Linked DNA regions of Spirulina subsalsa PCC 9445. The protein of the gene in region 2 binds, or shares a complex with, the protein of the main gene of each other region. Links are inferred from orthologs where the notes say so. Each region holds a gene or a part of one and is shown on either strand. Other genes may lie near its edges.

Evidence for each region.
Region 1: the proteins of accC (region 2) and accD are in contact, whole or in part, in a solved structure (PDB 8UXZ), measured with the Escherichia coli proteins. The link is inferred for Spirulina subsalsa PCC 9445 from one-to-one orthologs.
Region 3: the proteins of accC (region 2) and accB are in contact, whole or in part, in a solved structure (PDB 8UXZ), measured with the Escherichia coli proteins. The link is inferred for Spirulina subsalsa PCC 9445 from one-to-one orthologs.

The regions. Positions count from the first base shown.
Region 1 is NZ_JH980292.1:4,512,224-4,522,620, forward strand. What follows is about bases 7,235-10,106. They hold accD (acetyl-CoA carboxylase, carboxyltransferase subunit beta), read left to right. Parts: upstream 7,235-8,141; coding sequence 8,142-9,071; downstream 9,072-10,106. Other genes in these bases: SPI9445_RS0120640 (RNA-guided endonuclease InsQ/TnpB family protein), read left to right, coding at 7,235-8,096; SPI9445_RS0120650 (ABC transporter ATP-binding protein), read left to right, coding at 9,196-10,106. In the rest of the region: SPI9445_RS0120600 (protein kinase domain-containing protein), read right to left, coding at 1-1,452; SPI9445_RS0120605 (hydroxysqualene dehydroxylase), read left to right, coding at 1,656-3,158; SPI9445_RS26425 (hypothetical protein), read left to right, coding at 3,184-3,477; SPI9445_RS0120615 (DUF938 domain-containing protein), read right to left, coding at 3,483-4,145; SPI9445_RS0120620 (branched-chain amino acid transaminase), read right to left, coding at 4,255-5,169; SPI9445_RS31740 (hypothetical protein), read left to right, coding at 5,198-5,326; SPI9445_RS29440 (septal ring lytic transglycosylase RlpA family protein), read left to right, coding at 5,531-6,142; SPI9445_RS0120635 (putative signal transducing protein), read left to right, coding at 6,492-6,731; more of SPI9445_RS0120640, read left to right, coding at 6,888-7,234; more of SPI9445_RS0120650, read left to right, coding at 10,107-10,397.
Region 2 is NZ_JH980292.1:296,375-306,856, forward strand. The notes cover bases 777-3,733. They hold accC (acetyl-CoA carboxylase biotin carboxylase subunit), read left to right. Parts: upstream 777-1,560; coding sequence 1,561-2,907; downstream 2,908-3,733. Other genes in these bases: SPI9445_RS27210 (pentapeptide repeat-containing protein), read left to right, coding at 777-1,434; SPI9445_RS0101815 (response regulator), read right to left, coding at 2,956-3,733. In the rest of the region: SPI9445_RS0101800 (tetratricopeptide repeat protein), read left to right, coding at 1-14; more of SPI9445_RS27210, read left to right, coding at 1-776; more of SPI9445_RS0101815, read right to left, coding at 3,734-5,313; SPI9445_RS0101820 (ATP-binding response regulator), read right to left, coding at 5,533-7,440; SPI9445_RS0101825 (HD domain-containing protein), read left to right, coding at 7,499-8,062; SPI9445_RS0101830 (TRAP transporter large permease), read right to left, coding at 8,276-9,604; SPI9445_RS0101835 (TRAP transporter small permease subunit), read right to left, coding at 9,594-10,160; SPI9445_RS0101840 (TRAP transporter substrate-binding protein), read right to left, coding at 10,185-10,482. UniProt on the Escherichia coli protein: This protein is a component of the acetyl coenzyme A carboxylase complex; first, biotin carboxylase catalyzes the carboxylation of the carrier protein and then the transcarboxylase transfers the carboxyl group to form malonyl-CoA.
Region 3 is NZ_JH980292.1:4,523,478-4,533,711, reverse strand. What follows is about bases 7,521-10,229. They hold accB (acetyl-CoA carboxylase biotin carboxyl carrier protein), read left to right. Parts: upstream 7,521-8,486; coding sequence 8,487-8,972; downstream 8,973-10,229. Other genes in these bases: SPI9445_RS0120655 (GerMN domain-containing protein), read right to left, coding at 9,643-10,229; SPI9445_RS0120660 (ArsR/SmtB family transcription factor), read left to right, coding at 9,045-9,401; efp (elongation factor P), read left to right, coding at 7,669-8,229. Also shown: SPI9445_RS0120695 (HEAT repeat domain-containing protein), read left to right, coding at 1-428; SPI9445_RS0120690 (phycobiliprotein lyase), read left to right, coding at 559-1,083; SPI9445_RS0120685 (AAA family ATPase), read right to left, coding at 1,167-6,467; allantoinase PuuE, read left to right, coding at 6,558-7,475; more of SPI9445_RS0120655, read right to left, coding at 10,230-10,234. UniProt on the Escherichia coli protein: This protein is a component of the acetyl coenzyme A carboxylase complex; first, biotin carboxylase catalyzes the carboxylation of the carrier protein and then the transcarboxylase transfers the carboxyl group to form malonyl-CoA.

The DNA.
Region 1 (10,397 bases), 4.2 Mb from region 2 along the record:
ATAACCTGCTTCTCCGAGAACTTTAAGCAGTTGCTGAAAATCTTCTTCTGTCCAATCGGGAGAACCATAGCGGGTGAGGGCTAATCTAATTTCCTCTTCTGAGAGATTACCCAAGGGATTGGCTGGTTTAAAGAATGGACGGGGTAGATATTTGGGTAAACGGGCTTGAATCCAATCTTTTAAGGAAGGTTTAGCCGGAACAAGTTGAACTTGTAAGGTCAGGGTGTATTTAATTTCTGGGGCAGAATATTGATGTAAAATAATTTGCCGCTCGTAGCTTTCCCCAAGGGTTAAATGACGAGGATCAATGGTGATTTGATAGTCTCGTTGTTCGGGGTCAAAATGGGCGGGACTCACACGAATCCAGGGATGAATCGCTCCACTGTGGGGGGGATCATCGGCATGGGGGGCAATTTCCCAAGTTCCCTCGATGAGGGAGGGGGGGAGTCCCCGTTTGAGTCGGAGGGATTGGTTGAGAACTTGCCCGGTGTGATGGGCTTTAAAGACAATGGGGGGAAGTTCGAGGGGGATTTCCGGCACCCGGGCCAGGGAGAGTCGTTCTAGGGCGGTTCTAGCTTGGTGGGCGGATTGGTAGGGGTTGGGGGGGTTGGGATTGACTAGACTCTCTAGCCACTGCACAAAGTCGGGGTTGAGGGTGGAGAGTTTGGGGGCGAGGGGACTGAGGGTGAGGCGATCGCCAATGGGGGGCATTTCCTCCCAAGGCGTTTGGCTAAACCAACTGAGCCAAGCTAATCCTACCGCCCGCAAATCCCCCCGAGGATTCTCCAGTTCGTCGGGTTCTGATTGCCCATGCCAACCCAAATCTACTAGATAAAGATTCAGTTGATCATCCAGCAAAATATTCTCGGGTTTCAGGTTTTGGTGCAGAATGACTGGAGTCTGTTGGTGGAGTTCACTTAACAGGTCTAATAACTTCAGAAAAACTGTTTTAATTTCTGCAAAAGATAACTCTTTTTTATGGTGCAGGGGTTGACAATTATCTATATAATTGCGTACCCAGCAGAACCCTGTTCCCTTTTCGGTCGGGGTGGGGAAACCATACTGATAGGTCAACAGTTGAGGATGATTGACCGTTTGTAGACGCTGAATTTGCTGTTTTAGGGCTTGCCAAGGAACAACGGTTCCGTCGGGTTCTGCGGCTTCAAAATGTTTAATCACCACCTTCTGCTGCGTGATGGTGTCTTGGGCGAGATAGGTGATACAACCGCGCTCAATGGGCTGTCCTAGCTCTTGGAGCATTTGGTAACGCTGGGTGGGGCGTGCTATTTCTGGGGCGACAACAGGGGGGTGAGCGGCACTGGGCTGACGCTCTGGTGTTAACGTTTGGAGTACCCCTTGACTCTGGGAAAGGTCATTAGCGTAGGCATCCCCTACGGACACACCGGAGGAGAGGGAAGAACTCGAAAGATTGGGTTGCTGAGGTTGTACCATTGCTGTTGTTGTTCAGAGCGATCGCCAAATAATAACCTAGAGTATCAGTGAGCTAGAGTATAAACGGATTCAGAGCATCTAACTCCCCTTACTTTACCGGAAAATATTCCCGAGTGTTCAAGCATCACGAATCCTTATCAAGAGGTAGCCCATTCATTCCCTGATCATGGCATCCTTAACTATAAACCCTGACCCAGAAAAAAATGCCAGAATCGAAAAGAATCATCGTCGTGGGTGCAGGCTGGGCCGGACTTAGTGCCACCTACCACCTCGCACAACAAGGATATCAGGTAACACTGCTCGAAGCCGCTTCCCAACCCGGCGGACTGGTGGCGGGCTGGAAAACTCCCGGTGGACGTTCCGTAGAGGGCGGAATTCATGGTTTTTGGTATCCCTACCGCAACATTTTCCAGTTAGTCGAACACCTTAAGCTAAATCCCTTTACCCCCTTTACCCGTTCCGCTCAATACTCCCCTCAAGGGTTAGAAGTTGAGTCTCCCATTTTTCAAGATGAAATTCAACTCCCCGCCCCCCTCGGCACCTTTTTATATCCTAAATTTAAGCGCCTCCCCCTCATTGATCGTCTTTCCGCCCTTCCCCTTCTCCATGCCGTGTTAGACTTCGACAATTCCCCGACGGCTTGGCAACGGTACGATAAAATGACCGCCCGGGAATTATTTAAACAATATGGGGTTTCAGCGCGTCTCTATCGAGAAGCCTTTGAACCTATGTTATTAGTGGGTTTATTCGCCCCCGGAGAACAATGTAGTGCGGCGGCGGCGTTGGGAATGCTCTATTATTTCATCTTGGCTCATCAACCCAACTTTGATGTCGTTTGGTGTCGCGGCACGGTGGGCGAAATGATTTTTAAACCTTGGGTGCGGGAAATCCAAAAATTAGGCGGTCAAGTTTTGACTAATCAACGAGTCACGGATTTAATGCTCAATGAAAATGGTCAAGTGCAGTCGGTGATCTGTGAAAATGACCGTTTTGAAGGGGATGCCGTTGTGTTTGCTCTGAGTGTGATTGGCATTAAACGGATTATTGCTCGCAGTAAAACCCTCAATCAATACCCAGAATTCCGGAACTTAATGAACCTCAACGGAATTGATGTTTTAGCCACTCGTCTCTGGTTTGATCAAAAAGTCCCTATTCCCCTGCCCTCTAACGCTTGTTTTGGCTTTGATAGCACCACAGGCTGGACATTTTTTGATCTCAATACTCTTCATGATGATTATAAGGAGGAAACCGGGAGCGTTATTGAGGCGGATTTTTACCATGCTAATCAATTATTACCCATGACAGATCGGCAAATTGTCGCCAAGGTGTACCGGGATTTACTCACTTGTATTCCTCAACTCAAGGAGGCGAAAATTATTGATAAAAGTGTGATTCGCGTTCGTCAAGGTGTCACCCATTTTTCTCCGGGGAGTTATCAGTATTTATTAAGCCGGAAAACGACGATTCCTAATCTGTTTTTAAGTGGGGATTGGATTGTCACAGATCATGGGTCTTGGTCCCAAGAAAAAGCCTATGTGACGGGTTTAGAAGCCGCCAATGGGGTGATTGATTATTTTAAAATTGGAGAAAAAGCCCCAATTATTCCCGTCGAACCCGATGAAGTCCATATTCAATTTCTGCGTAGCATAAATAAGGGGATTCGTCAAGTGCAGAATGCTATTTTACCAGATTTTTGGTTAGACTAGGAGCAAGATCATCACGGGAGGAATTATGAGTGACGCGGAAAAACAAGAGTTAGAAAAGATGGGTTTACCGTTGAACAATCAAGAGGAAAAGCCCCTTTCTTCCTCGGAGTTTGCGGCGAATTCTTCGCCGTTAGTGAATACGGTTTCCCAACTGAGTGGGATTGTTTCGCCCTACTTTATTGTGTTGGTGGGGTTATATATTTATAACAGTAACTTCTGGATTGGTATTGTCTTAGTGGGGGTGGGAATTGTTTCCCTGTTCAAAATCTCACTGAGTGATGTTGAACGGTGGATTGAGGGAATCAAGAAGTTACTGTGAGGGGCTTAATCCCGTTGAAAAACGACGGAAAGATTATTAGCAGGCATGGGGACGGTTTCCAGCCAGGTTAAACTATGATCGGCGGCTACGTCTTGCACGGTTTCTAGGTTACGGACTCCCCATTCTGGATTCTGCGATCGCAATGACCCATCAAACGCCTCATTACTCACGGCCGTATGGACTCCCCCCTGCTTAAAAGGCCCATAGAGGTACAGAATCCCCCCCCGAGGTAAAATCCGCTTGGCCCCCGCCATCAAGCCTAAACAAGCCTCCCACGGGGCAATATGAATCATATTAATATTCACCATGCTTTCAATGGGGTACTTTTCTCGTTCCTGTGCCGTATAATGAGCCGGACTGTTGCCATTTTCCACCGACCAACGGGACTCACAAACATTCAAGAAAAAAGGCGGGTATAAATTCGGACTCGGTTCTATCTCTTGCCAAGCTTTAATACTCGCTAATAATTCCGGTTGACAATCACTGGTTAACCAGCGTCGCGGCTTTAAACGAGGGGCAAAATAAACACTATGTTGACCCGTCCCACTGGCAATTTCTAAAACCGTCCCAGTAGGGTTAAGAACACGCTTTAAGACCGTTAAAATCGGCTGACGATTGCGCTCCGTTGCGGGAGCATATCGGCGGAAATCATTTAAATTTTGTTGCACAAGTCAAGGAAGATGTGAGGAATAGAAAAAGTCAGAGAGAAGTCTTGAGAGGAGATAGAGAGATAGGAAAAACCCTTAGCTATCTTGCTCTACCCCGGAGTTTTTTCTCTTAATCAAGAGGAATCTTATACACCCAATCTTGATAATCAGAGTCGCGATTTTCCGTAATCGCCACCAGTTTTTCCCGCAGTTTATCCGTAATGGGTCTATTTTTCGGCAGATGATAATTTTCAATCTGTTTAACTGGGGTAATTTTCGCCGCCGTACCACTTAAAAAGACTTCATCAGCAATCAGTAACTCCGTCTTATCAATCCCCCGTTCAATAACCGGAATGCCTAAATCTTCCGCCAGAGTGACAATACTATTGCGGGTAATCCCTTCTAAAATATCCTGGTCATAACTGGGGGTAATAACTTTACCGTTACGCACCATAAAAACATTCATCCCCGAGGCCTCGCAAATCTTGCCTTGAGAGTTCATTAAGAGTGCTTCATCAAAACCAGATTCGACGGCCTCAGTTTTAGCCAAGGAAGAGGCAATATAGGCCCCGCTAATTTTACCCCGTAAGGGAAAACTGCGGTCTTCCTGACGATGCCAAGAACTCACCCGACAGCTTACCCCATCGGGCGATAAATAATCCCCTAATTCCAAACCGTAAACAAAGAAATCCTTCTCGATATTATGTAAACGGGGGGCAATTCCTAAATCAGAAGTGTAGACAAAGGGGCGAATATAAAAGGAAAATGTGGGTTTGTTTTTTTCGACAAATTCAACAATCACCTGTTGAATCTTCTCAGCCGGGAGATCAAAATGTAGGAAGCGCGCACTGTTGCTGAGGCGTTTACAATGTTCATCAAGGCGAAACAATAAGATTTGTTGCGGATTATTAGGATCAGGAATGCCACGCAGTCCTCCAAAGGCTCCAGTGCCGTAGTGTAGGGCATGAGTGGCGATGGAAATATTGGCTTCCGCAAAGGGGACAAATTGGTTCTGGAAATAGGCGATGGGGAGGAAGTTGTGCATTGCAAATGATGGGGAAACGGTCGTAAGAATGGCAATTCTATCCGTTGTGCAGTATATCATGGCGGCTGGCGTTGGAGGGGAAGGGATTGAGTCGGATCAGAGGATTGGGCAAATTTACGGCAGCTTTGCAGCTTTGGAAGATTTTATAAAGCTTTAGTGAAGCGTATAAAAAAATACGCAGAAAAATTATCTTTTGCGTACATTGAGGGTATTGTGAAATTAGGTCATGAGTTTTTTCAGGGGTGTCAATTGATGAGGTTCTACGGTCGAAGCGTTTAAGTAGAACCACCCATGATCTAGGAGTGAAGACACCAAGAGGTTGTAGGGCTTGGGCAAACAATGTCCTACGAAGGAGGCAAATGTGAGTATTCAATCTCGAATTTTATGGGGATCTGCCCTAATTATTGCGTTAGGCGTAAGTATTGGATTATACCCAACTTCTGCGGCGATTGCTGAGGAGACGGGCAAGGAGGAAAAAGAGATAGAGGTGGCGGTGGTGGGTCAGCCAGAAAGTCCACCGTTCGCGCAGGATGCTGTTGGCGCAGCCTCTCGAAGCGAAGAAAAGGAGGAAAAGGTAATAACGAGAAGTCCTCATGCTCCTCGTCCTCAAAATACGGTGTCTCCTCAGAGGAGGAGAACTTCGGAAGCGGTGGCCTATCGTCCCGCTCCAGCCACCTCTCATTTATATCGTGGGGTAGCGTCTTGGTATGGCCCCAATTTTCACGGTAGACGGTCGGCTAGTGGGGAAATTTATAATCAGAATGCGATGACGGCGGCCCATCGGACGTTACCCTTTGGGACTCGGGTCAGGGTGACGAATTTAAATAATGGTCGGTCGGTGGTGGTACGGATTAATGACCGAGGGCCCTTTATTGCGGGTCGTATTATTGATTTATCCCGGGGTGCGGCTCAGGAAATTGGTCTGATTCGGTCTGGGGTGGCTCCGGTGAGTGTGGAGGTGTTGGGACGTTGAGACTCCGCGCTCTTGCCTAAACTGAATCCTAATAGATCCCGTTCACTCCTAGTGAATTTAGCTCATTGTCGGGAAGCCCCGCACTGTACGTTCGCGTTCGCAACGCTTTGCTACGCAACGCTTCGCGTTCGCGAAGCGTCACGAAGTGAACGCGAACGGGGATGTCCCTAAAAAGACATCTAGAGCCTCCCGTAGAAGCACCGAACGCCTCATAGTGATATGGGGAAGCCCGCACCGTACCCCTAGGGTCGGTGTCGGGAGGATGTCACGTCTGACGCACCCTTGTATAGTGGAAGAGAGGGTGAATAAGAGGTAAGCTATCCCAAGAGAACATCGGAAAAAGTGACTGATGAAATCTGTATCTTGGATTACGGTACGCACCACCAGCACGCGCTGGGAAGCTGAACTAATGCAGCAAATCCTGACCAGTCATGAGATTCCCTGCCGTGTGGTCAACTTGGGAGCGAGTGCCTGTTTTTTGTCGGGAGAGGCTGCTTTACAGGTGTTTCCCCAAGATCGATGGACGGCTTTATTACTCCTAAGTCCTCAAGAAGAGGAGGATCTCGACGACTTCCCGGAAGACTCCTGATCGTCCTCTGCTAGTTTCGTTGTTTAACAAAAACGTTGCGAAATTCCCCTTCCTCGTTTACAGGGAGGGAATGAATAGCCAACTAAAAATAAACTAAGCAATAGCGAATCATCTGATAAGATGTTACCATCTTATCGGTACTGTTGAGTTTTGATAATGTACAAGGCCTACAAATTTCGCCTATACCCAACGAATGACCAAAAAGTATCCCTTGCTAAAGCCTTTGGGTGCTGTCGTTGGTATTGGAATTTTGCCTTAGACTTGTGCCAGAAAACCTATATTCAGACGGGGAAAGGATTGTCCCGGGGATATATCCAAGGTCTATTACCAGGACTAAAAAAGGAGTATCCTTGGTTAACAGATGCCTACTCCCAATCCTTGCAGGTGGTTGCCCTTAATCTTTCCACGGCCTATAAAAACTTTTTTGAGAAACGGGCGCAGTTACCCCGTTTCAAATCAAAGCATGGTCGGCAGACTCTGAGTTATCCTGCTAATGTTAAGTTTGAAGGAGACTATCTCAAAGTACCGGGAAAAATTGGACTGCTCTATTGCCGTCGTCATCGGGAATTTGAAGGGACAATCAAAACCGTTACTCTTTCTAAAAATCCTGATGGTCAATACTATGCTTCGGTGTGGGTGAATGACGGGAAAGATACCATTACCCCATCAGTCGGAGGTAAAGCCATTGGGATTGATGTTGGTCTAACCCATTTTGCGATTACTAGCGATGGCTCTAAGTACGACAACCCTCGCCATTTTGCCAAGCATCAGAACAACCTAAAGCGTAAGCAACAAAAGCTATCCCGTAAACAAAAGGGAAGTCAAAATCGAGCTAAGGCTAAACAAAAAGTCGCCAAAGTTCATAGTAAGATAGCCCGATGTCGTGAGGACTTTCTACACAAACTATCCCGCAAGATAGTTAACGAAAACCAAGTGATTGCTGTAGAGAATCTGAACGTTAAAGGGATGGGACAAAACCCTAAACTTGCCAAGGCAATTAGTGATGTGGGTTGGGGGATGTTTACCACAATGCTGAAATACAAAGCCGAGTGGGAGGGGAAAACTTATATTGAAGTTGACCGCTTTTTTGCGTCTTCTAAAATTTGTCACGTTTGCCTTAATCGAGTGGATAGTTTACCGTTAGAAGTTCGGCAATGGGAATGTCAACATTGTGGGACTCACCACGACCGTGATCTCAATGCAGCGCAAAACATTAAAAATGAAGCCTTGCGGATATTGTCGTTGGGAACCAGCGATACTGCCTGGGGAGGGAACGTAAGACAACCTGGTAAAACTTCGGTTTTGCTAGATGCTATTCCCGTTGAATCAGGAAGCCACATCCTCGCCAATGGCAGGGTGGGGTAGTTCACTGCTCTTATTACACAAAAACCTAAACCCTTAAAAAACTATATGTCGTTATTTGATTGGTTTGCCAATCGGCAAAAATCAGAACAAACCACCCAACAAGGTCAAGCGGAACGAGAAATCGCGGATGGTCTTTGGACGAAATGCCCAGAATGCGGGGTTTTAGCCTATACCAAGGATCTGCAAGCCAATATGATGGTCTGTGCAGACTGTGGTCATCATATGCGGGTGGATAGCAATGAACGGATTCGTCAACTGATTGATCCCAAAACTTGGAAACCCCTCAATGAGGAGTTAGAACCCCTTGATCCCCTGAATTTCCGCGATCGCAAATTCTACAAAGACCGTATTCAAGAAACCCAAGCTAAAACCGGACTCAAAGATGCGGTACAAACCGGAACCGGCCTCCTCGATGGTTTACCTGTCGCCCTCGGCGTGATGGACTTCCGCTTTATGGGCGGTAGTATGGGCTCGGTCGTGGGAGAAAAACTCTGTCGGTTAATTGAATATGGTACCCAAGAGGGCTTGACAGTTATCATCATTTGTGCATCCGGCGGAGCGCGAATGCAGGAGGGGATGTTAAGTTTAATGCAGATGGCCAAGATTTCCGGGGCTTTAGATCTCCACCGTCAAGCCCATTTACTCTATATCCCTGTGTTAACCCATCCCACGACGGGGGGCGTAACAGCCAGTTTTGCCATGTTAGGGGACTTGATTTTGGCGGAACCCAAGGCAACCATCGGCTTTGCGGGGCGGCGGGTGATTGAACAAACTCTGCGGGAAAAACTACCGGACGATTTCCAAACCTCAGAATATTTGCTCCAGCATGGCTTTGTTGATGCTATTGTGCCACGAACTCAGTTGAAAAAGACTCTCGCCCAATTAATTAGTCTTCATCAACCCTTTTTCCCCTTGGATGCCGGGCCTAATGCCCATCACGCCATGTCAACGCAAACCCTTGTCCCTCAGAATTAGGGAACAGGGAACGGGGAATAGGTAATAGACATCTCCCCTGCTCTCCTGCTCCCCGACTCCCAACTCCCGGACTTGTTCAGTAAACCCTTCCTAGTTTTGCACTTTATTGGCGATCGCAAGCAACTTGAAAAAAACATCCAATTATTGGCTACTCTTGCCCTACCTCCGACCCCAAACCCCCATCATCGGGTTAGCGATGGTCTGTACCCTCGTGTTTACAGCTAGTTGGCCGATTTTGATTAAACTGGCTGAATTGATTGCCGACTCCGTAGGTCGCGGTCAGTTAGAAATTACCGGACAAATTGCCGGACTAGGGATTCTGGTGTTTTTAGTCCGCAGTCTCTCCCTCTATGGCCAAGATGTCTGGATTGCTGAGGCCTCCCTACAAGTCGCCCATCAACTGCGCTGTGATGTTTACGCCCACTTACAACGTCTGGGCTTAAACTATTTTGAAACCACCAAAACCGGGGACTTGTCCTATCGTCTCACCGAAGATACAGACCGCATCGGGGAGGCCATTAACCAACTCTTCCATCAGTTTGTGCCTTGTGTCTTACAACTGATTGTTGTGTTGGTCTATATGATTTACATGAACTGGCAACTCACCCTAGCGGCCTTTCTTATTGCCCCTCTGATGGCCTTATTGGTGACAATGTTTGGGGAACGTCTCTTAGACTTCTCTCGGCGCAGTCAAAACCGCATTTCTGACCTTTCGGCGCTGTTAATTGAGTTTCTCTCGGGGATTCGTCTCATTCAAGCCTTCGCCGCCGAAGACTACGCCCTGCGCCGTTTTACCCAAGAAGCGGAGGAAAACCGTAAAGCCCGTTTAGGGGTGGAGAAAATCAAGGTTTTTCAAATGGTTTTGGTGGGGTTTTTATATGCCACCAGTATCTTATTGGTGTTCTTTTTGGGGGGATGGCAAATCTCCCAAGCTAACTTAACGGCCAGTCAATTTGTGGGGTTTTTGGCGGCGGCTTTAATGTTGGTGGATCCGATTAATATTACCACCAATAATTACAATACATTCAAACAAGCTCAGGCTTCGGTGGATCGGGTGTTTGAACTGGTGCAACTCGCGCCTAATATTCGGGAAGCCCAAAAGGCGATCGCACTTCCCCCCATTACCGGGCGTGTCACCTACGAGAATGTGAGTTTTGGCTATAATCCCGAGCAACCTGTGTTAAAAAACCTCAGCTTTGAGGTAGAACCGGGGGAAATGATTGCGTTAGTGGGACATTCTGGGGCAGGGAAAACCACGTTAGTTAATTTACTCCCCCGGTTTTATGATCCTGACCAAGGCAAAATCCGAATTGATGGGCTAAATAT
Region 2 (10,482 bases):
GACCGTTTAATTAAGCCGATGGGGGGCTTTTGTCCTCTAATGGTGGGTAGTAGTCTAATCTTCGTTTTAGGCAGTCCAGAGGCGACGCTGGCGGTCAATGAGAGCCATTTAAAGCAGCTATTGGAAACTCGCAGTTGTCCCCGTTGTGATCTGCGGGAGGCGGATCTGGAAATGGCTCAGTTGGCCGGGGTAGATTTGCGGGGGGCGAATTTACAAGGGGCGAATTTACAGGGGGCGAATTTACAAGGGGCGAATTTGGAGGGGGCGAATTTACAGGGCGCTCAATTTGTCTTTGCGAATTTGGCGGATGCGAATTTACAACGGACGACGGTGGGGGTGCAGGATATCCGCTTAGAACCCTTTGAGTGGCCTAGTATTGGGGTGAATTTGGCTTTACTGCAACGTTGGGGGCTGTTTCTGCCCCAGGAGTCGCAAATTCCTCTAGATTCGTCGGAACGTTTGGTGTTGAAGAAGGAGAAGGAAAAGGAGGAGGAGGAAGAGGAGGAGGAAGTTGTTGCTAATTTCGATTTGGCGGATTTACAGAGGGCTGATTTTTCCCAGTCTCAACTGAATCGGGTGCGTTTTAATCGGGCGAATTTAAGTAATAGTAATTTTTCGTCGTCGCTGTTGATTGAAGCGGAGTTAGAGCGGGCGAATTTAACGGGGAGTCGGTTTTTTGTGGCGGATTTGCGTCGGGCGAATTTGGCGGGGGCGACGTTTAATGGGGCGAATTTGACGGGGGCAGATTTAAGTCAAAGTAATTTGGAGACGGCGACGGGGCGAGGGGCGAATTTTGACGGGGTGAATTTAACTCAGGTGAATTTGAATGATACCCGGTTTATTGATGCTAATTTTGCGGGGGCGATTTTGGGGGGGGCGCGTTTACGACGGGGGGTTTTCCGGGGGGCGAGTTTTTCCCAGGGGAAGTTAGGGGGTGCGGTGTTACAGGGGGGAGATTTCACGGGGGCGGATTTTCATGGGGCGGATTTAGGGGGGGCTTATTTGTTGGAGGGGAATTTTAGTCGGAGTTCTTTTGCGATCGCCAATTTAACTAACGCCGATCTCAGTGGGGCTACCCTCACCTCGGCTTATTTTTTCGGGGCAACCTTGACTAATAGTAATTTAACCGGGGTGGATCTGAGTTTAGGCACCCTCAGCAAAGCCAATCTAGCCGGGGTGCAATTGTTAGGAGCGAATTTACGCCAAGCTAATTTAACACAAGCCCATTTACGAGAAGCCGATTTAACCTATACCAATCTCACCCAAGCGGATTTGAGTGGAGCGAATTTATATCAAGCGGATTTACGCGGTGCTGATTTACAAGCGGCGGATTTGAGTGGGGCTTATTTAATTGAAACGGATTTCACTGACGCGAATTTAACGGATACGATCTTCAAAGGGGCGATTCGTTGGGTATCTTCTGGTGGGGGCTAACTATTTCGGCTCAAGAATCCTAAGCAATCTCGATCATCAATTCTCAAGGCTCAACTTCGAGTGAACCACTCAGGAGATGCTCAAAAAGCGGTATAGTAGTTAACCACCGCCAAAAAATGCACCGAAATGCAGTTCTCAAAAATTCTCATTGCTAATCGAGGGGAGATCGCCCTACGCATTCTCCGCACTTGCGAAGAATTAGGCATTGCCACCATCGCCGTTCACTCCACCGTGGATGAGCAAGCCCTTCATGTTCAATTAGCCGATGAGCGGGTGTGTATTGGTCAACCCCCCAGTAACAAAAGTTATCTTAACATCCCCAACATCATCGCCGCCGCTCTCACCCGCAACGCCTCCGCCATCCACCCCGGCTATGGATTCCTCGCCGAAAACGCCCGCTTCGCCGAGATTTGCGACGATCACAAAATTTGTTTCATTGGCCCGAGTCCCGAAGCGATGCGCGCGATGGGAGATAAATCCACCGCCAAGAAAACGATGCAAAAAGCCGGAGTTCCTACAGTCCCCGGCAGTCAAGGCCTGCTCGCCGATGAACAAGAAGCCCTCGCCACCGCCCAAGATATTGGCTACCCTGTAATGCTCAAAGCCACCGCCGGAGGGGGAGGGCGAGGAATGCGCCTCGTACGGGATGCCAGCGAATTAGTGCGAATGTTCCAAGCTGCTCAAGGAGAAGCCGAGGCCGCCTTTGGCAATGCGGGGGTATATTTGGAAAAATTCGTCGAAAATCCTCGCCACATTGAGTTTCAAATCCTCGCCGATAGTCATGGGAATGTCGTCCATTTAGGAGAACGGGATTGTTCAATCCAGCGCCGTCACCAGAAGTTATTAGAAGAGGCTCCTAGTCCGGTATTATCTCCAGAATTACGGCAAAAAATGGGGGAAGCCGCCGTTAAAGCGGCTCAGTCTATTAATTATGTGGGGGCGGGAACGGTAGAATTTCTCGTAGACCGCTACGGGAGTTTTTATTTTATGGAGATGAACACCCGGATTCAAGTGGAACATCCTGTAACGGAAATGGTGACAGGATTGGATTTAATTGCCGAACAAATTCGCGTTGCTCAAGGGGAAAAACTGCGTTTTAGCCAAAAAGATATCCTCTTAAAAGGACACGCTATTGAGTGCCGAATTAACGCCGAAGATCCCGACCATAATTTCCGCCCCCATCCCGGACGGATTAGTGCCTATCTTCCCCCCGGCGGTCCGGGAGTGCGCATGGATTCTCATGTTTATACGGATTATGAGATTCCCCCTTATTATGACTCCTTAATTGGCAAATTAATTGTCTGGGGTCCGACGCGAGAAGCGGCGATTAAGCGCATGAGGCGGGCTTTACGAGAATGTGCCGTAACTGGAGTTCCCACCACTATTGGTTTCCACCAACGGATTTTAGAACACCCGGCTTTTCTCTCTGGGGAAGTCTATACGAATTTTATTCAGGAACACATGAAATTGTAGGTTGGGTGACACTTCGTTTCACCCAATTTCAACCCATTAGCAGAGGGGTTAAAGGGCGCGAACGATTCCCCCGCCTTGGTTGCCGGCTTGATGGAGAGCATCACGGGCGATCGCATATAAACTCGCCACATCCTCCCCATCATCAGGATAGACGGCTAATCCAGCACTTACTGTAATCTTCATTTCCGTTTTACCCATCCCCGTGAAGTGTTCGGTTTCCAAACGAGACAATAAATGAGTCACCCGCTTGAGGCCATCGATCTTAGACATCGCATAAATCCCAATCAGAAACTCATCCCCCTCCCAACGGGCAATAATATCCTCTAAGCGGAAATGTTGCTGCAATAGATTGCCCAACTGTTGCAAAATGCGATCGCCCATCTTGTAACCATAGGACTGATTAATCTGTTCCAAACGATCCACATCAAACAAAATCAGACACAAACTTTGATCATGACGTTGACATAACCGAAGATAGCGCTTTAAATACTGGGTCGCACAGCGACGATTGGTTAATCCCGTTAACAAATCCGTATCCGACAGACTATTTAACAACTGACAGCGTTCTAAACGGTTAAAAATCCGAGTAGCTAACTCCCCTTCTGTAAAGGGTTTCGCTAAATAATCATCCGCCCCACTTTGATAAATGCGTTGAATCACTTGGGGATCTTGACGTACCGTGACAAACAAAATCGGCAATCCTTGCCAGCGCCGATCTTGTCGCACCACCTGACATAACTGTAACCCATCAAAATGGGGCATTTCCAGATCCAAAATCAACAGATCCGGAGCCGTAGACTCCAACACCTCCCAGAAGCGTCGGGAGTCCACAAGAGGCGTAAATTGTAGCCCCCAGCCCCATAATAATGGCTCTAGGGAGGCTAAAAACACTGGATCATCATCCACCACCAACACCCTTGGGGCAATGGAATGAGAAGCCTGTAAAATGCCCAGAATAGACTCATAAACTTCTTCGGGGGAAGAGGCTTTAGAGAGGAAAGCGGTACCCCTTTCCGCCACAGCCACGCGATCGCTCAATCCATCCCGCACCGAAAACGCCAAAATCGGCAAATCTGGAAACTGTAAGCGCAATTCTTGCAAAAAGATCAACCCCTCATCGGGATTTTCAGGAAACACTAAATCTAATAACACCAAATCGGGCAGTTTTTGCTCCATCAAATGGCGGGCTTCTTCAATGGTTAAAGCCCCTTCAATCTTGATCTGCCAATGCAAAGACTCTTGTTGCAATTTTTGCACTAACTCCCCATCATCATCCACCACCAAAATCCGCCAAGTTTTTTGCTCCGGAATCCTCAATAATGGGGAAAGTGGATTAACCTTTTCCGCCACGGCAAAGCCTAATTCCTCTTGTAATTGTTGAAATAAAATCCTTAAACCATTGATCCGATCTTCCCTCTGATTTTTAGCTAATTCTGGGTTTTTCAAGGTTATGAAATACTCTTCCATCTCTTGAGCCAGTTGATAGGCTGTCTGCTTGCCAAAAATCCCTAAAGAACCGGCTAATTTATGGGCAGTGAGTTGACCTTGAGCGCGTTTCTCTTCTAACATCTTTCCTTGAAGCACTGACTTTAACACTTCTTCTAATATGCCCAGACGTTCTTGAATTTGGCCTTGGGATTTTTCCCACAATTGAGTTAAAGCCGTTGATGGGCTTTTATCGTCTGGGGGAGGGCGAAAAGAGTAACTGGATTGATTGACACTAGAGGGAGTGTCTGGGGAAGGCAGGAGACGATATCCTACCCCATAAATCGTTTGAATAATCTCCTCAATCCCCACATTTTTCAATTTGCGTCGTAGCCGTTTCATGTGGGCGCGAATTGTGGCCTCAGTGGGGGGGTCATCAAAAGACCATAAATGCTCTAAAATCGTGCTATGGGTTAGCACCCGTTTAGGGTTACGCAAAAATAATTCTAATAGTCCATACTCTTTGGGAGAAAGGGATAAAAATTCATCCTGATAAGTAACATTATGGGAACTGGGATCCAGGCATAAATCCCCCCATTCTAAGAGTAACGCTCCCGCCACACTACGCCGCCGGAGTAGTGCGCGTAAACGGGCAAAAAGTTCTGGGGAGGTGCAAGGTTTGACCACATAATCATCAGCCCCAGCATCTAAACCTTGAACTTTATCTTGACTATCATTCCGGGCGGTTAAAAGCAGAATAGGAACTGTTAAATTTTGCTGACGAATGCGCCGACAAAGACTAATTCCATCCAGTTTGGGCAAACTAATATCTAATAAGATTAAATCATAGGTAAAAGCCTGTACAAAGTCCCATCCGGTTTCTCCATCCACCGCTAAATCCACCACATAACCTTGTTGTCTCAGGGCTTGGTGAATAGCCTCGGCTTGAATTTCGTCGTCTTCTACTAGAAGTAATCTCATAGATAAATTAGAGAAAAAATAAATTATAGATGATTAGGAAATTGAGAATCAATAGTTGATGTTGATAATGAATAACCCTTTTCTTTCCTCTCTTCGCCTGTAATAACACCAAGGGATTGACTTTTGACACTCCCCGGCCATCACGGCGCGGGGGGTATCCGTTCTAAGGGAGTCCAACGACGTTACCCTCACGGAGCTTCGTCAGTCACGCCCAAAATTTCACTCTTGATGGGTCAATTGACATAAAGTGTCTAACTCAAAATTCTCTAGAAGACATTCCAGTCTGGTACTGAGGGATTCTGCACTGGCTGGAATTTCGGTGATTAGGGTGCGAATTTGTTCCACATCAAGAGCCCGGGCGGCACAATGGACTTGAACAATCCACTCGGCGGGCATGATTTTTAAATCTTCGGCCACTAACAGGGGATAAGATGGGAGTTTTGATTTTACCCCGTCTGGAGAGGGGGAAGCGTAAATATAAGAAAGTTGTAGTGCTTGTGCAATTTTTGTGAACAACTGATCCTCATCAATGGGTTTGTAGAGGATGTCATTACAACCTACTTGTTGGGTCAAGTCACGACTGGCCGGGGAAATATCCGTGGTGAGGGCAAAAATGACGGTAGGGGAGGCCTCCTCCTGTTGGCGGATTTGTCGGGTGGCTTCGTAACCGTCACAATTAGGCATCAGTAAGTCCATGAGGATTAAGTGAGGGTGCCAAGCGCGCCATTGTGCGATCGCCTCATAACCATCCCGTGCCTCTTCCACCTCAAACCCCAAGCTGGTCAGACGTTTCTCTAAAAAGGCGCGATTATCCGGGTAATCATCCACAATCAACACCCGGCAAGGTTGACTGTCCGAGCATAAACTCACAATCGGACGGGTGAGTTCACCCGAAGAGGGTTTAGGTCGCGCTTGAAGACTGGGGGCTTTCAAGGGTAGGTTAAAGTGGAAACAACTACCCTGTTGATGGCGGGATTCCACTTCAATTTTCCCCCCCAGTAACCGGACAAAATTCTGACTAATCACTAGACCTAATCCAGTGCCTTTACTGCTTGATTTACGCCCAGCACGGGTTTGAGCGAAGGCTTCAAACAGTTTACTAATTTCTTCGGGTGCAATGCCCTCGCCGCTATCTTCCACAGCAAAGCGTAGGGCATTAGGAGAGTGATCGGCCCTCTCGTAAACCGCCGTGACGGCTAGACGGACTTTCCCCTGCTCCGTGAATTTGACCGCATTACTGAGCAAATTAATCAACACTTGACGCAGTTTCACCTCATCCGTGTAAATCACCTTGGGGACTGCCGAGGCGCAATCCACCTCAAATTCTAGCCCCTTTTCTTGGCTAGGGAGTAAAAACGCACTTCTTAAATCATTGAGTAACACCGAAATGGTCACTTCGTTGTCTTCGAGGGTGACTCGCCCGGCCTCAATTTTGGCGAGGTCTAAGACATCGTTAATGAGTGCCAGCAAGTGTTCCCCATTGCGGATGATGGTATCGAGCCATTTTTCCTCCTCGGCGGTGTGGGAGGAATAATGGCGCATAATGCGGGCAAACCCAAGGATAACAGAAAGAGGGGTGCGGAGTTCGTGGTTCACTTGGGCTAAAAACTGATTTTTGGCATTTAAGGCGCTGTGGGCGAGTTCTTCGGCGTTGCGTCGTTCCAGAATTTCCCGTTGTAGGTCTTCATTTTTGGCTTTGAGTTCTTCCCGTTGGGCGATGACTTCTTGATGCAAACGTTGTAATTTCAGATGATTTTCAACGCGCAGCAGCACTTCCTCCACTTGAAACGGTTTGCTGATGTAGTCTACTCCCCCCACGGCAAAGGCTTTTTGTTTGTCGAGAACTTCCTGATAGGCGCTGAGGAAAATCACCGGAATATCAACGGTTTGGGGTTGAGATTTCAAATAGCGACAGACCTCATAGCCGTCCATCTGGGGCATATTAATATCAAGGAGGATTAAGTCGGGGTGAAAGCGGGAAATACTGGCCAGGGCAAATTTTCCATCGGGGGCTAAACGCACTTCATAGCCCTGCTGACTGAGAACTTCTGCCAGTAAACGAAGATTTTCTGGCAAATCATCCACCACTAAAATTTTCCCTTTCGAGGGGTCAGTATTCCCGGTCATAATGTTCTCGTATCATAGGCCTTAGCAGTGATCCTAACGCAGACGAGGGGGTTTCAAGATGGCAGATTTAAGCGAACGTTTTGAGCAGGCGCTAGTTTATGCGACTCGTCTCCACCAAAACCAGAGGCGTAAGGTGGGGAAAGTGCCTTATATAGCCCATTTAATGGCGGTGAGTGCCTTGGTTTTGGAAGCAGGGGGAAGTGAGGAAGAGGCGATCGCCGCATTACTCCATGATGCCATTGAAGACCAAGGCGGAGAACCCACCCGCCAAGACATCTTAAAGCGTTTTGGTCCCACGGTCGCCGCCATCGTCGAAGGTTGTACAGAATTCCAGAATCTGCCGAAACCCCCTTGGCAAGCGCGCAAAATCCAGTATTTAAAACAAATTCAAGCCGGGAGTCCCTCGGTGCAGTTAGTCTCTTTAGCCGATAAACTCCATAATGGGCGCTCGTTGCTTTGGTCTTTACGTCAACAAGGCTCAAGCATTTGGAGTCATTTTGCCGGGGGGCGGGAGTTAAGTCTCTGGTTTTATCAATCCCTATTAACGGTTTACACCCATCACAAAGAAACCGTTTTATGGCGAGAATTGGCTCAAGTGGTTGCGGAATTAGAGCAGTTTTAAGGGGAGCAGGGGAGAATTGATAATTATTCCCTCTTACCTCTTCCCCGACTCCCGACTCCCAACTCCCTTATTCAGCCAACCCTAAATACTCTTATTCCAGTACTCCAAGCCCGTCAAAATCACATCTTCTAACCACAACTTAAAACGTTTTACCTTGAGGGAATACTGAGTGAATATTGTACCAATGAATACCCCCCCCAAGTCTGGATTCCCCTACCCCAAAGACGGTAAAAATGTCACCAAAGGGGGAAAGAGAATCAACACAACCAAAACCAAAACCTGCAAGATAATAAAAGGAACTGCTCCCCGATAAATGTCCTCTGTGGTGATTTCAGGAGGGGCTACGCCACGCAGGAAAAACAGGGCAAAACCAAAGGGCGGGGTCAAAAAAGACGTTTGTAAGTTTGCGCCCAAAATAACCCCATACCAAAGCATATCTAACCCTAACGCCTGGGCGACGGGGGCGAAAATGGGGATGATAATGAAGGCAATCTCAAAAAAGTCGATAAAGAAGCCCAACAGAAAGATCACGACCATATTCACCAGCAAAAACCCAAGGGTTCCACCGGGTAAGTTGGTGAGGAGATCAAACATAAAGCGATCGCCGTGTAACCCCCGAAAAACCAAACTAAAGGCCGTAGACCCAAACAAGATAAAGATCACCATGCTACTAATCCGGAGGGTCGAATCACTCACCTCGGCCAAAGCAGACCCAGTTAATCTCCCCTTCAGGGCGGCCAAAAGGATCGCCCCTAAAGACCCCACCGCCCCCGCTTCCGTGGGGGTAGCAATGCCGAAGAAAATACTCCCCAACACTAAGCCAATCAACAACAAAGGAGGAATCATCACACTCACCACCCGACGGGCTAATTCTCCCCGACCAATATTGCGCACTGACTCCGGTAGGGCAGGGGCGACATCGGGACGCAAAAAGGCAACGATCAACACATGAAGAGCAAACACCCCAGCCATCAGGAGGCCGGGAATAAAGGCTCCAATGAATAAATCCCCCACGGAAATCCCCAATTGATCCCCTAAGACCACTAACACTAAACTGGGGGGGATAATTTGCCCTAAAGTCCCCGAGGCAACAATAACCCCTGTTGCCAATTGTTTGTCATACCCATAACGCAACATGACGGGGAGGGAAATTAAGCCCATCGCGACTACAGTAGCGGCCACTACCCCCGTAGAAGCGGCCAGGAGAGCGCCCACGAAAACCACCGCTAAGGCGAGTCCTCCCCGCAGTCGTCCGAAGAGAATTCCCATGGTTTCCAGTAGGTTTTCCGCTAGCCCAGTTTTTTCTAACATCGCCCCTAAAAAGACGAAGTAGGGGATGGCCAGGAGGGTGTAGTTGGCCATAATGTTAAAGATGCGTTGGGGTAAGGCGGTGAGAAAGAGAGGATTAAAGATATCTAGGGCAACTCCCACTAAACCAAAGAGAATGGCGACTCCCCCCAAGGAAAAGGCGACGGGATAGCCCAAGGACAGAAAGAGTAAGGCCCCGGCAAACATAGCTGGGCCTAACCAGTCATAGCCCATGATTTTCCTCCTCGGAGCGTAAATCTGTGGGGGAGGGGGGATGGTTTTTTAAGCGGTCGAAGTTTTTGATGCCTTCGGAGAGACCTTGGAGGATGAGTAGACTAAAACTGACCAGTACCATAGATTTTATGGGGTAGCGGGGCAATCCGCCGGGATCTGGGGACATTTCCCGGATGAGCCAAGATTGAAGGATGGTTTGCCAAGAAAAGTAGAGGACGAGACAGCAGAAGGGGAGTAGAAAACAGGTGATGCCGATTAAGTTGGCGATCGCCTGTTTCCGTCTGTCCCAATTTTTATAAAAAATATCCACCCGCACATGGCCGTTATGCTTCAGGGTATAGGCCGCCCCCAAAAAGAAAATCAGGGCGAAGAGATACCATTGAATCTCAATCAAGGCGTTAGAGGCGAGATTTTGCTGAATATATTGACCCAGATAGCGCGCCAACACGTTCCAAACCCCAACGCCCACTAAAATTAAAACTAATCCTGTGCTGAGGCGACCAATCCCCTCATTCAGTCGATCAATCCAGCGCGCTATGGTTAACCACACGTCCATCAAAACAAACCCAACCCCATTGATTTACAAGGTTTCCGCCACAAAATTGGTTAAACTCAACTCATTGATTTTGTGCCACTGTAGGATTTTATCCCGGAACTCTCGCCACGGTTCATACACTTCTTTAAACGTGGTATCTTGGTTGGCGGTTTCGGCGTAAATCTCAAAGGCTACCCCTTGGGCAGCTGCCATAATTTCTGGGGAAAAACGCCGTAATTGAGTCCCTCCAGCGAGTAAGCGCTGTAACGCTTCTTGATTTAAACGGTCATAGCGGGCTAACATCTCCAGATTGACCTGATAACTGGCGGCCTGAACAATGGTT
Region 3 (10,234 bases), 4.2 Mb from region 2 along the record:
GCATTCGGGCAGATGCGGCCGGGGCATTAGGGTATTTAGAAGATCCTCGGGCTTTTGAACCGTTGGTGCGGGCGTTTTATGAGGATACAGAATGGTTAGTGCGTTTTAGTGCGGCCGTGTCTTTGGGCAACTTAAAAGACATCCGAGCGAAAGAGGCTCTAATCAGCGCGCTGAAAGGGGATGAGGTAGTTCTACATCAAGCGGCGATCGCCGCCCTCGGTGAAATTAAAGCCCTTGATGCCGTCCCAGAAATGCTCAACTTTGTCTCATCCCCCGATTGGTTAGTTCGTCAACGTTTAGCCGAAGCCCTCGGCCATCTGCCCTGTGAACAAAGCCTTTCGGCCCTAAGATACCTCGTCAAAGACAGCCACCCCCAAGTTCACCAAGCCGCCGCCCTTTCTTTGCAACGGCTCGAAACCGAATCATAATACAATGGGGATTAACAGCCCTGAGTTAGACTGTTTCAGCCTGACTCAGGAGGAGCAGTAACGGGGAGACAAAACCCCCGTTTATGGTCGATTGTCTCTATTGTGTTTTCCCCAGAACAGCGATTTTTTCATGGATATTAACGAATTTTTAGCACAATGCGCCGGGAAGTGGTTCTCCCAACGCACCAACTACCAATTAGTCGGAACAGAAGTAGACAATAGCAAATCCGATTTAACCGTAGAGATTTTGTCCCCTCAAGATCCCACCGTGGCGAGTTTGGGTGCCGCCGAACACCTCACCCCAGAGCAAATCTTAGGCGGCCTAAAAATGAGTTGGGATAATTCCGTAGACTGGGGAAAACCCAAACAAGTGGGCTTCAGCCTAATGGTTATGATACCCGATAGCAACAATCCGGCACAGGGTCAACTTATTCGCTCTGCTACCCCCCAACCCACCCATTACGGCCGTTATATCCTCGCGGAGGACACCCTGACGTTAATCATTGAAGAAGACTCTACCTATGCCGAGGAGCGGATTTGGTTTGCCAGTCCCAATTTACGCCTACGCACCAGTTTAGTGAAACAAGGGGAGACGTTTGTGCAAACGGGGTTTTACTCGGAAATTCGACGAATGGCACAGAACAGTGATCCTTGACAGACTTTCCTGCCTGAAGGCCGAAGATTCTCCAAACGTCGCTGTGCGTAGGTTTTTGGTTCAGCGACTCAACTTAAACTCAATTAGGATTCCTGTTGATCTTGTTCCCGACGCTTAACGACTAATAGGGTGATGTCGTCAAACACCTTATGAGAAGCAATAAACGTCTCTAAATCGTTAATAACGGCTTGATGAATCGTTGATGCGTCTTCGTGCCAGTGGAGGCGGATGATCTCACAGAAACGGTCTAAACCGTAAAAGTCGCCAACCTCATTTTCGGCTTCCGGGATGCCGTCGGTGTAGAGAACAATTCCATCCCCCGGTGCTAGGACTAGGGAAACTTGGGAGATAAAGGAACTAATATCATCCACTAAACCAATGGTCATCCCTAGGTTCATGGTGTCAATTACTTCTAAGTGACCATTGGCGCGCACGACTAAGACTAATTCATGTTGACCGCTAATACTTAATAACCCGTCTCTATAGTTGAGAACGGCTAAACTCAAGGTGCGGTCAACTCCCATCCGTTGGACATTTTTGTAAATGGTGGCATTGACGGTGTTGAGGAAACGGACGGGGTTTTGCTCGCCTAATTCCCGTAGGGTGCGGACAATGGTTTGTGCCATTAACATGACTAAACCACTTTCTAAACCATGTCCGGTGACATCTCCAATGCTAATGGTGATGATATCTTTTTCGACTAATACATCATAATAATCGCCCCCAACTTCATCGGCTGGGGTCATATATCCGGCAATTTCTAGGGGGGTAATGTTTTCTAATTCTTCCCGTTTGGGTAAAATCATCTGCTGGACTCGTCGAGCTACGTCCAATTCTGCACCCATGCGCAGGTTTTCGGCTTGCAAGCGTTCGTTAAGTTGGCTAATTTCGGCATTGGCGGCGGCGAGTTCGGCGGTGCGTTGGGCGACTTTCTCTTCTAGATTTTGATAGAGTTGGGCATTTTCTAAGGAAATGGCGGCTTGGGCGGTGAGGAGGTTTAATACCTCAATCCGGCGGGGGGTGAATACTTGGGCGGTGAGGTTGTTTTCTAGGTAGAGAATCCCAATAAAGCGGCCTTGGTTCAGGATGGGGGTACAGAAAAGGCTTTTGGGATGATGTTGGTTGAAATACAGATCCCCGATGAACGGATTATCCTGTTCACACTGATTGAGCAGAATGGCGCGGGCTGTGCGTTTGACTGAATTAATTAGGGTTTGGGGAATGATGTCTACTTGGTCGAGGGTGAGATGTATGAGGGAACAACTGTTTGGTTGGCAGTGGGCGACGACTTCCCATTGTCCGGATGTGTTGAGGACTAATACTCCCTGATCTGCCCCGGCATTTTCAAGGACAATGTGCATGAGTTTCCCGAGTAGGGTATCGAGTTCGATTTCTTCGGAGAGGGCTTGGGAGGCTTTGAGGGCGGAACCGAGGTCAAAGAGGGTGGTTGTTGTGGTGAGGGTGCTAAAACTCTGGGTGGAAACCCGGGGATTGGTGGCGGTGAGATCGGGTTTTTCGAGGATGGGGGCGAGGAGAGGGGAATAATTTTGTTCGAGTTGGTGGATTTTGGCCCGAGCGCCCCAGTGAGCATAGCAGTAGTAGGCTTTTTGGAGGTAGGCGCTGCCGATGATGTTTTTACCCCAGTCGAGGTAAAAGTGGGCGGCGCATTCGTAGGCTAGGGCTTGTTCGTGGATATATTGATGGTCTTGGGCTTGGGCGATCGCACGATCATAAAAATTCATGGCCTGTTCCCGTTGCCCCAAGACTTTCGCCCGTTCTGCGGCGATGAGATTGACTTTATGCTCAAAGTTTTGGGGGGCGTGGGCTGCCCATTGGCTCAGTTGGGCGTAATCTTGCTCAATTTGAACAAGGGCTTGGGCTTGTTGGTCTTTCTCTAAACTAGGGTAGAGGGCTAACTGGGCGAGGGCGCGGTAAAAGGGAATCTGGGTGATGGGCAATAACCCCCCGCCTGCGAGTTGGTACTGGCTGGCGGTGGTGGCATGGTTCAGGGCGGCTGGATAGTCTTGGAAAATGTAGGCGAGGATGGTTTTGGCGGTCCAGAAGAAGAATAAGGCGCTGAAGGCGTTGGCGGCTTGGAGGGCGGGGATTTGTTGGGATTCTTGGAATTGTTGGCCTTCGAGTTGGGTGGGATTTTCGCTTTGACCGAGTAAATTTTCTACAAATTGCCCCCACAATTGGGCGATATTGTGTTGAATGGTTTGGTGGAGGCTGCCTGTGAGTTCGATGTAGTATTCTTGTTTCTGCTGGACAAGGGGCAGGGACTCGCCCATGAGACAGAGGTTATCACAGTAATTAATGGCGGAATAGCAGGCAAATTCGAGATCCCCGGTTTCTAGACCTGTGAGGACGTTTTGGGCGAGGGCTTCGACGCGATCGCGCACTAATTCTTTCCAGTTGCGAATGAAGGCGTAGAACAGTTGATTAACTTTACAGGTGAATTCTACATCTTGATACTGATCGAGGGTATGAAGGGCTAATTCCCCGAAACGATAGCCTAACTCAATATCGGTCATAGCGGCACAGAGCAACATCCCATAGAGGGCGTAGGCAAAAGCCCCGAGGCTTGAGTTGCCGTGGGTGACGGAGAGGTTGAGCAGGGTGAAAATGACTGGGGGCAGGAGAGCCGGATTAGCAATAAAGGCGGGAGCCCAGAGTTTACTTAAAATCCGTAGGGCAGCGAGAATCCGGGGATCGGTGAGAGGGGGCAAATCATAGAGGGCTTCTACCTCAATGTGAGGCAGGGGAGCATCACTCAGGGGAATTTCCAGTAAGTTTAAGACCTCTAACCCCACATCTAAGGCGGCTTGACATTGGTTTTGGGCGACGTAACACTGAATCCGAATTTCGTAGACTTTGACCCCATCCAAAACGGTTTTACTGTGGGTCAAGACTGTCTGAATCTCTTCCTCGGCACGAGTGAAGTCACCGTTTAAGTAGTTGACCTCGGCCAGTAAGCTATGTAAGGGCAAGAGGCGATCATAGTGCTGTTGCCAAGCCTGGGCGGTACTGAGCAGGGCAATCCCTTGCTGGAGATAGGTTCGCGCTGCACTGTAGGCGGCGGAAGCCTTGGCTTTCTCGGCGGCTTTTTGGTTTAATTGGACTACTAATTCCCGTTCTACATCACCGTCAAGGAGGGCAATTCCCAGATTGAACTGATTGACAATTTGAAAGAGAGTCTCGTCAGGTTCTGGGGCATGGTGGAGCAAAAGGCGAGCAATAGTTAAATGGGTGAGTTGTTGCTCAACTGGGGAAATTAACGTATAGGCCGCTTGTTGAACGCGATCATGTAAAAAGCGGTAGGTGACGGTTTCCCCTTGCCAAGATTCTCCCCGGTGGGGATTGCCCTGAAGGAATTTATAGGTTTCACTCTCCGGCACAATAAACCCTTCTTGTAAGGCTTCCCAGAGGTCTGTGGCGACGGTTTCCATGTCCTGTTCATCCACCACCGCTAAAGTTTTTAAATCAAACGGGTTGCCCATACAGGCCGCCAGTTTCAGGATTTTTTGGGTTGGGGGGGATAACTTGCGCAACCGTTCCACTAAAAAGCCTACTATGTCGTCGTTGAGGGCGAGGGTGCGCACGGTGTTCAAATCACATTCCCAGTGACCACAATTGAGATTAAAGGTGATTAAATCGTCGTCATAGAGGCTTTTCAGGAATTGGGTGGCAAAGAAGGGATTCCCTTGGGTCTTTTGATGGAGTAATTGGGAGAGGGGGGTGGCGAGTTCTGAGGAACAGAGGAGGGTGTCAGCGACCAGATGGTTGAGATCCTCGACCGTGAGGGGGGTGAGGGTAAGGGTGGTTAAGGGGGTGCCTTGTTCGGCAATCTCCCTTAAAGTGAGGAGGAGGGGATGGGAGGGAGAGACTTCATTATCCCGATAGGAGCCGAGGATTAATAAATATCCTCCTTCTGATTCACTCATTAAGCGGTGCAAAAGGTTTAATGAGGCAGCATCGGCCCACTGGAGATCATCAAGGAAGATGACGAGGGGATGCTGGGGGGTGGTGAAGACTTGCACAAAGTTCTGGAACAGAAGATTAAAACGATTTTGGGCGGCATTGCCTGAGAGTTCGGGGACGGGGGGTTGAGGGCCGATGATTTGTGCTAATTCTGGGATGACTTCAATGATCACCTGGGCGCTCTCTCCCAAGGCCATGAGGATCTTATTTTTCCAGTTGGTTAACTGAAGGTCGGGTTCTCCAAGGAGTTGTTCCATCAGGTCGCGGAAGGCTTGGACAAAGGCAAATAAGGGAATGTTGCGATTGAATTGATCGAATTTGCCTTTAATAAAATACCCCCGTTGTTTGACGATGGGTTTGTGGACTTCGTTGATGACGGTGGTTTTCCCAATGCCGGAAAACCCAGCCACTAGAACCATTTCCGCCCGTTTATGTTCTTGGTGGGGGTCAGCAACACGCTGGAAAATCTCCCAGAGGGTTTGCACTTCGGCCTGTCGTCCATAGAGGATTTCTGGGATGGAAAAGCGATCGCACTGATCCCGTTCTCCCAGCGTAAAGGGTTCAATTTCCCCGGTGGTTTGTAAGGCTTCTAAACAGCGTTCGAGGTCGTATCGTAACCCCCAGGCGCTCTGATAGCGGTTTTCGGCATTTTTGGCCATCAGTTTTAAGACAATGGCCTGTAAGACGGTGGGAATTTTCTCTTCGTCAATGTCTTGGGGAAAGCGCACTTCTTGGGCAAGGTGACAATGGACTAACTCCATTGGATCATCGCTGTTAAAGGGCAATTCTCCAGTCAACAGTTCAAAAAATGTCACCCCCAAGGAGTAAAAATCGGTGCGGTAGTCAATGCCTCGGTTCATGCGTCCGGTTTGTTCGGGGGAAATATAAGCTAGGGTGCCTTCGAGAACGTTGGGGTTCATGAGGTGTTGTTGTTCTTTGGGCAGTAAGCTGGAAATACTAAAATCAATCAGCTTAATTTCCCCAGTGGCTGGGTGGATGAGAATATTGGCGGGTTTTATATCTTTGTGGATGATACGCTGTTGAATCAGGTATCCGAGGGCTTCGGTGAGTTGGATGGCGAGGGAGAGAAAGGCCTCTAGGGAACGGGGAGAACCGGGCCAATAGTCGGATAAGGCGATCGCACCCTCATCCGGCATCACCAAAGCATAACTATTCCCCCGAGTTTCCAGCGCCAGAGGTTGAACAATGCGGGGATGTTCCAATTGACTGGAAATGGTGTATTGATAGCGAAATTGAACTAACTCCTGAAAATCCGGGTGAGGATTGCGCAGAATCTTGATAATAACGGGTTGTTGTTCTGGTTTCCGAATGGCACGATAGACCAGAGTACGATTTCCAGCATAAAGTTGATTGAGTTCCTCATAACCAGCGAGTTGGAGCATAGTCATCTGTGTGAGCCATTCAGAAAATTAGAGAATATAATCATTCTACTCGTGACCTCAACCAAATCCTGATTCTCTTGAGCCAACACTATGACCCATTCTGCTCCCTACCCCCGTGATCTGATCGGCTATGGCCGCACCCCTCCCCATGCCCAATGGCCCGGAGATGCCCGGATTGCGGTTCAATTTGTCATTAACTATGAGGAAGGGGGGGAGAATTGCATCCTACATGGAGATCCTGCATCAGAGGCCTTTTTGTCTGAGTCTATCGGAGCAGCGCCCTTGTTGGGGGTGCGCAATATGAACATGGAATCCATGTTTGAATATGGCAGCAGAGCCGGGTTTTGGCGACTCTATCGCCTGTTTACCGGGCGGGGTGTACCTGTGACCGTTTATGGGGTAGCAATGGCCTTAGAGCGCAATCCTGAAGCGGTTGCCGCGATGTTAGAGGCGGATTGGGAAATTGCCTCCCATGGCTACCGTTGGATTGAGTATCAGTATTTTGGCGAGGAACAGGAACGGGAACATATTCATTATGCGATCGCTATTCACACTAAAATGACCGGAAACCGTCCTCTGGGGTGGTACACAGGGCGCATTAGTCCCAATACTCGCCGCTTAGTGGTAGAAGCCGGGGGGTTTCTCTACGACTCGGATAGTTATGCCGATGATCTCCCCTATTGGGTTTTAGACTATGGTCAACCCCATTTAGTCATTCCCTACACGCTGGATAACAATGATATGCGCTTCGCCAGTTATCAGGGGTTTAACAGTGGAGATCAGTTTTTTAGTTACTTGCGGGATGCCTTTGATACCTTATACGAAGAGGGGGCAACTCAACCTAAAATGATGAGTATTGGGCTACACTGCCGTTTAGTTGGACGACCGGGACGCACAGCCGCACTGGCTCGGTTTTTGGACTATATTCAACAACGGGAGCAAGTTTGGCTCTGTCGTCGAATTGATATTGCTCACCATTGGCACAAGGTTCATTATCCTTCCCATTGACAATCCCGAGCGGACTCCATTGGGAGAAGCCGACCGTAAAACCGACTCAAGCGTGGTGAAGTGTCAAGGTTTCAGCCTTGATGGATAAGGTTGGTGAGGTTTATCTAGCGGAAATCCGATCCGACCTTCTAGGAAAGACCCAGAGAAGGGTAAAATGGATGGCGGACTATTCTTGGGTTGTCGATAAAACCTCATGATTTCGAGCAATGATTTCCGAACTGGTGTAACAATTGAGCTAGATGGCTCGGTGTGGCGTGTTGTGGAGTTTCTCCATGTGAAGCCGGGGAAAGGTTCTGCTTTTGTTCGCACGAAGTTGAAAAATGCCCAGACGGGTAGCGTTGTAGAACGGACGTTCCGAGCCGGGGAGACGGTTCCTCAAGCCACACTGGAAAAACGCACCATGCAGCATACCTACAAGGATGGGGAGCAGTTGGTGTTTATGGACATGGAAAGCTTTGAGGAAGCGCGTTTAAGTCCTGAACAGGTGGGCGATCGCGTAAAATACCTCACCGAAGGAATGGAGGTCAATGTGGTGAGTTGGAATACTCAGGTGATTGAGGTCGAACTCCCCAACTCCGTGGTTTTAGAAGTAACGGATACAGATCCTGGTGTGAAAGGAGATACGGCTACCGGAGGCACAAAACCCGCTATTGTGGAAACGGGCGCCCAGGTGATGGTGCCGTTGTTTATCTCCATTGGTGAAAAAATTAAAATTGATACCCGCAATGATAGTTATTTGGGACGAGATAACTAAAGAAAAATGTTAGAATCTAGTTCTCCCATCCTGACGCTGGGCGGTAGTCTGGCTTAAACGGCGGGTTGTCCCCTTGCTAGATTAATTCTGAGTCATGGGGAGGGGAACAGGCTTCCCGTTGCCAAGGACATCTGAAACGGAGGTCACTTCAGCCAAGCAACGAGGGTAAGGTAACAATCTAATTCGGTGGATTCCTCCTGAGTGAATGGGCTGGGCTGCTTAAACCGATTGATAACGCTAGAGTAGGAAAAAGACTTGTGCCTATTGATTTTCAGCAAGTCCGCGAGTTGCTAGCTGCGATCGCGAATACTGACATTGTTGAGTTACAACTAAAAGATGACGACTTTGAATTAACCGTGCGTAAGGGCGGCATGGCTATGCCTGCCGTTGCCTCGGATGGGGTACAGATGGCGACGATGCCCTCTCCCCCAGTAGTTATTCAGGCGGCATCTTCCACCCCACCCCCAGTAGAAAGTTCTCCCCCCCCAACAATTGACCCGAAATGGGTTGAAATTACCTCCCCTATGGTGGGAACCTTCTACCGTGCGCCTGCCCCCGATGAACCACCTTTTGTGGATATAGGAGAAGCGGTACGAGTCGGTCAGACGGTTTGTATTATTGAAGCCATGAAACTCATGAATGAAATTGAATCCGAAGTGGCGGGTCAGGTCGTTGAGGTTTTGGTGGCGAATGGGGAATCTGTGGAGTATGGTCAAGTCTTGATGCGTGTTAATCCAAATTAACTTGCTAACACTATTGTTATTTAACGACAAAGACTGCTATGATGTGGGGATCACCTAATGTAGCTTACTTGTATGCAATCAGTTAAGCCGATCCCTCAAGAGGTTGTTCAGCAGTTGTCAGAATACTTTGGTATTTTGAGCGAGCCGATGCGTCTGCGGATATTAAGTCTTCTGCGGGAAGAAGAAAAATGTGTACAGGAACTGGTTGAAGCAACTCAAACCAGTCAGGCCAATGTCTCGAAACACCTCAAAGTGATGTTGCAAGCAGGGATCTTAACACGGCGGACAGAAGGGACTTCTGCCTACTACCGTGTTGACGATCCCTTGAGTTTTGAGTTGTGTAATTTGGTTTGTAACCGACTGGCTGCTCGTATTGAACAGCAAGCGCGCCATTTTCGGGATTTTACCGGAAAAAGCACGGTAGCATGAAATATCTCATCTTTTCAGTGGAAGATGAAATAGGACTTGCCAAATTCATAAAGATTGCCGGGAAAACCCCATCCCCTTGTGGGTGGGGCTGTTGGTCCGTTGTTGCCCGTCATGGTTTTTGCCCGTTATCGAGAATGTCGGGGTGAAGACCCTCGGTGCCTACGAAAACTTATTGGATAGGTCCTGTCAAGTTAAGGAAACTCGGTGAACCAAGAATCCCTCGCTTTTAGCGACGGGAGTGTCAAAGAGGGAAGTCTTGAGCGTAGCCCTCACGGGTGAGGGGTTGGTCTAAGATCAGTCCTTCTCCTCCGAGTACCTCTAAAGGTTGCCCTTCAATTTCCAGCCATACTTTGCCGTCGGGATTGAGACTGGTTGCAGTATAGAGAATTTGGGCAACTCGCCCACTCATGGAGGCGGTTCCCCCTCCAAAGGTAAAGTCTTCGGACAGATTTACATGGATGCCATCCCCCTCTAGACGCACTCCTCGGAGTTCTGTTCCTTCGGGGATCGTTGTACCGTAGCTGTCATCCGGGGGACCGTCTAGAAGTTGCTGGATAGCATTTTCTAAGGAGTCTTCGAGGGTGCCAGTTTTCTCTAATAAGGTGGCTGGGGTGGCGACTAATTCAATGTTCTCATCTAGCCAGTAGAGTTGGATGGCGGTTTCTTGAATCACATCGGGGGAGAGGGGTTGTTGTGCTGTTCCCGTGGGAGCTTCACTAGGAGTTTCAACGGTGGGTTGAGGGCTGTTTAATTGATTCCAAGCCCAAAAGCCTGTTCCACCTCCTAGGAGAATTGCGATCGCAGAGGCTCCAGCGATAAGGGGATTAACTAGC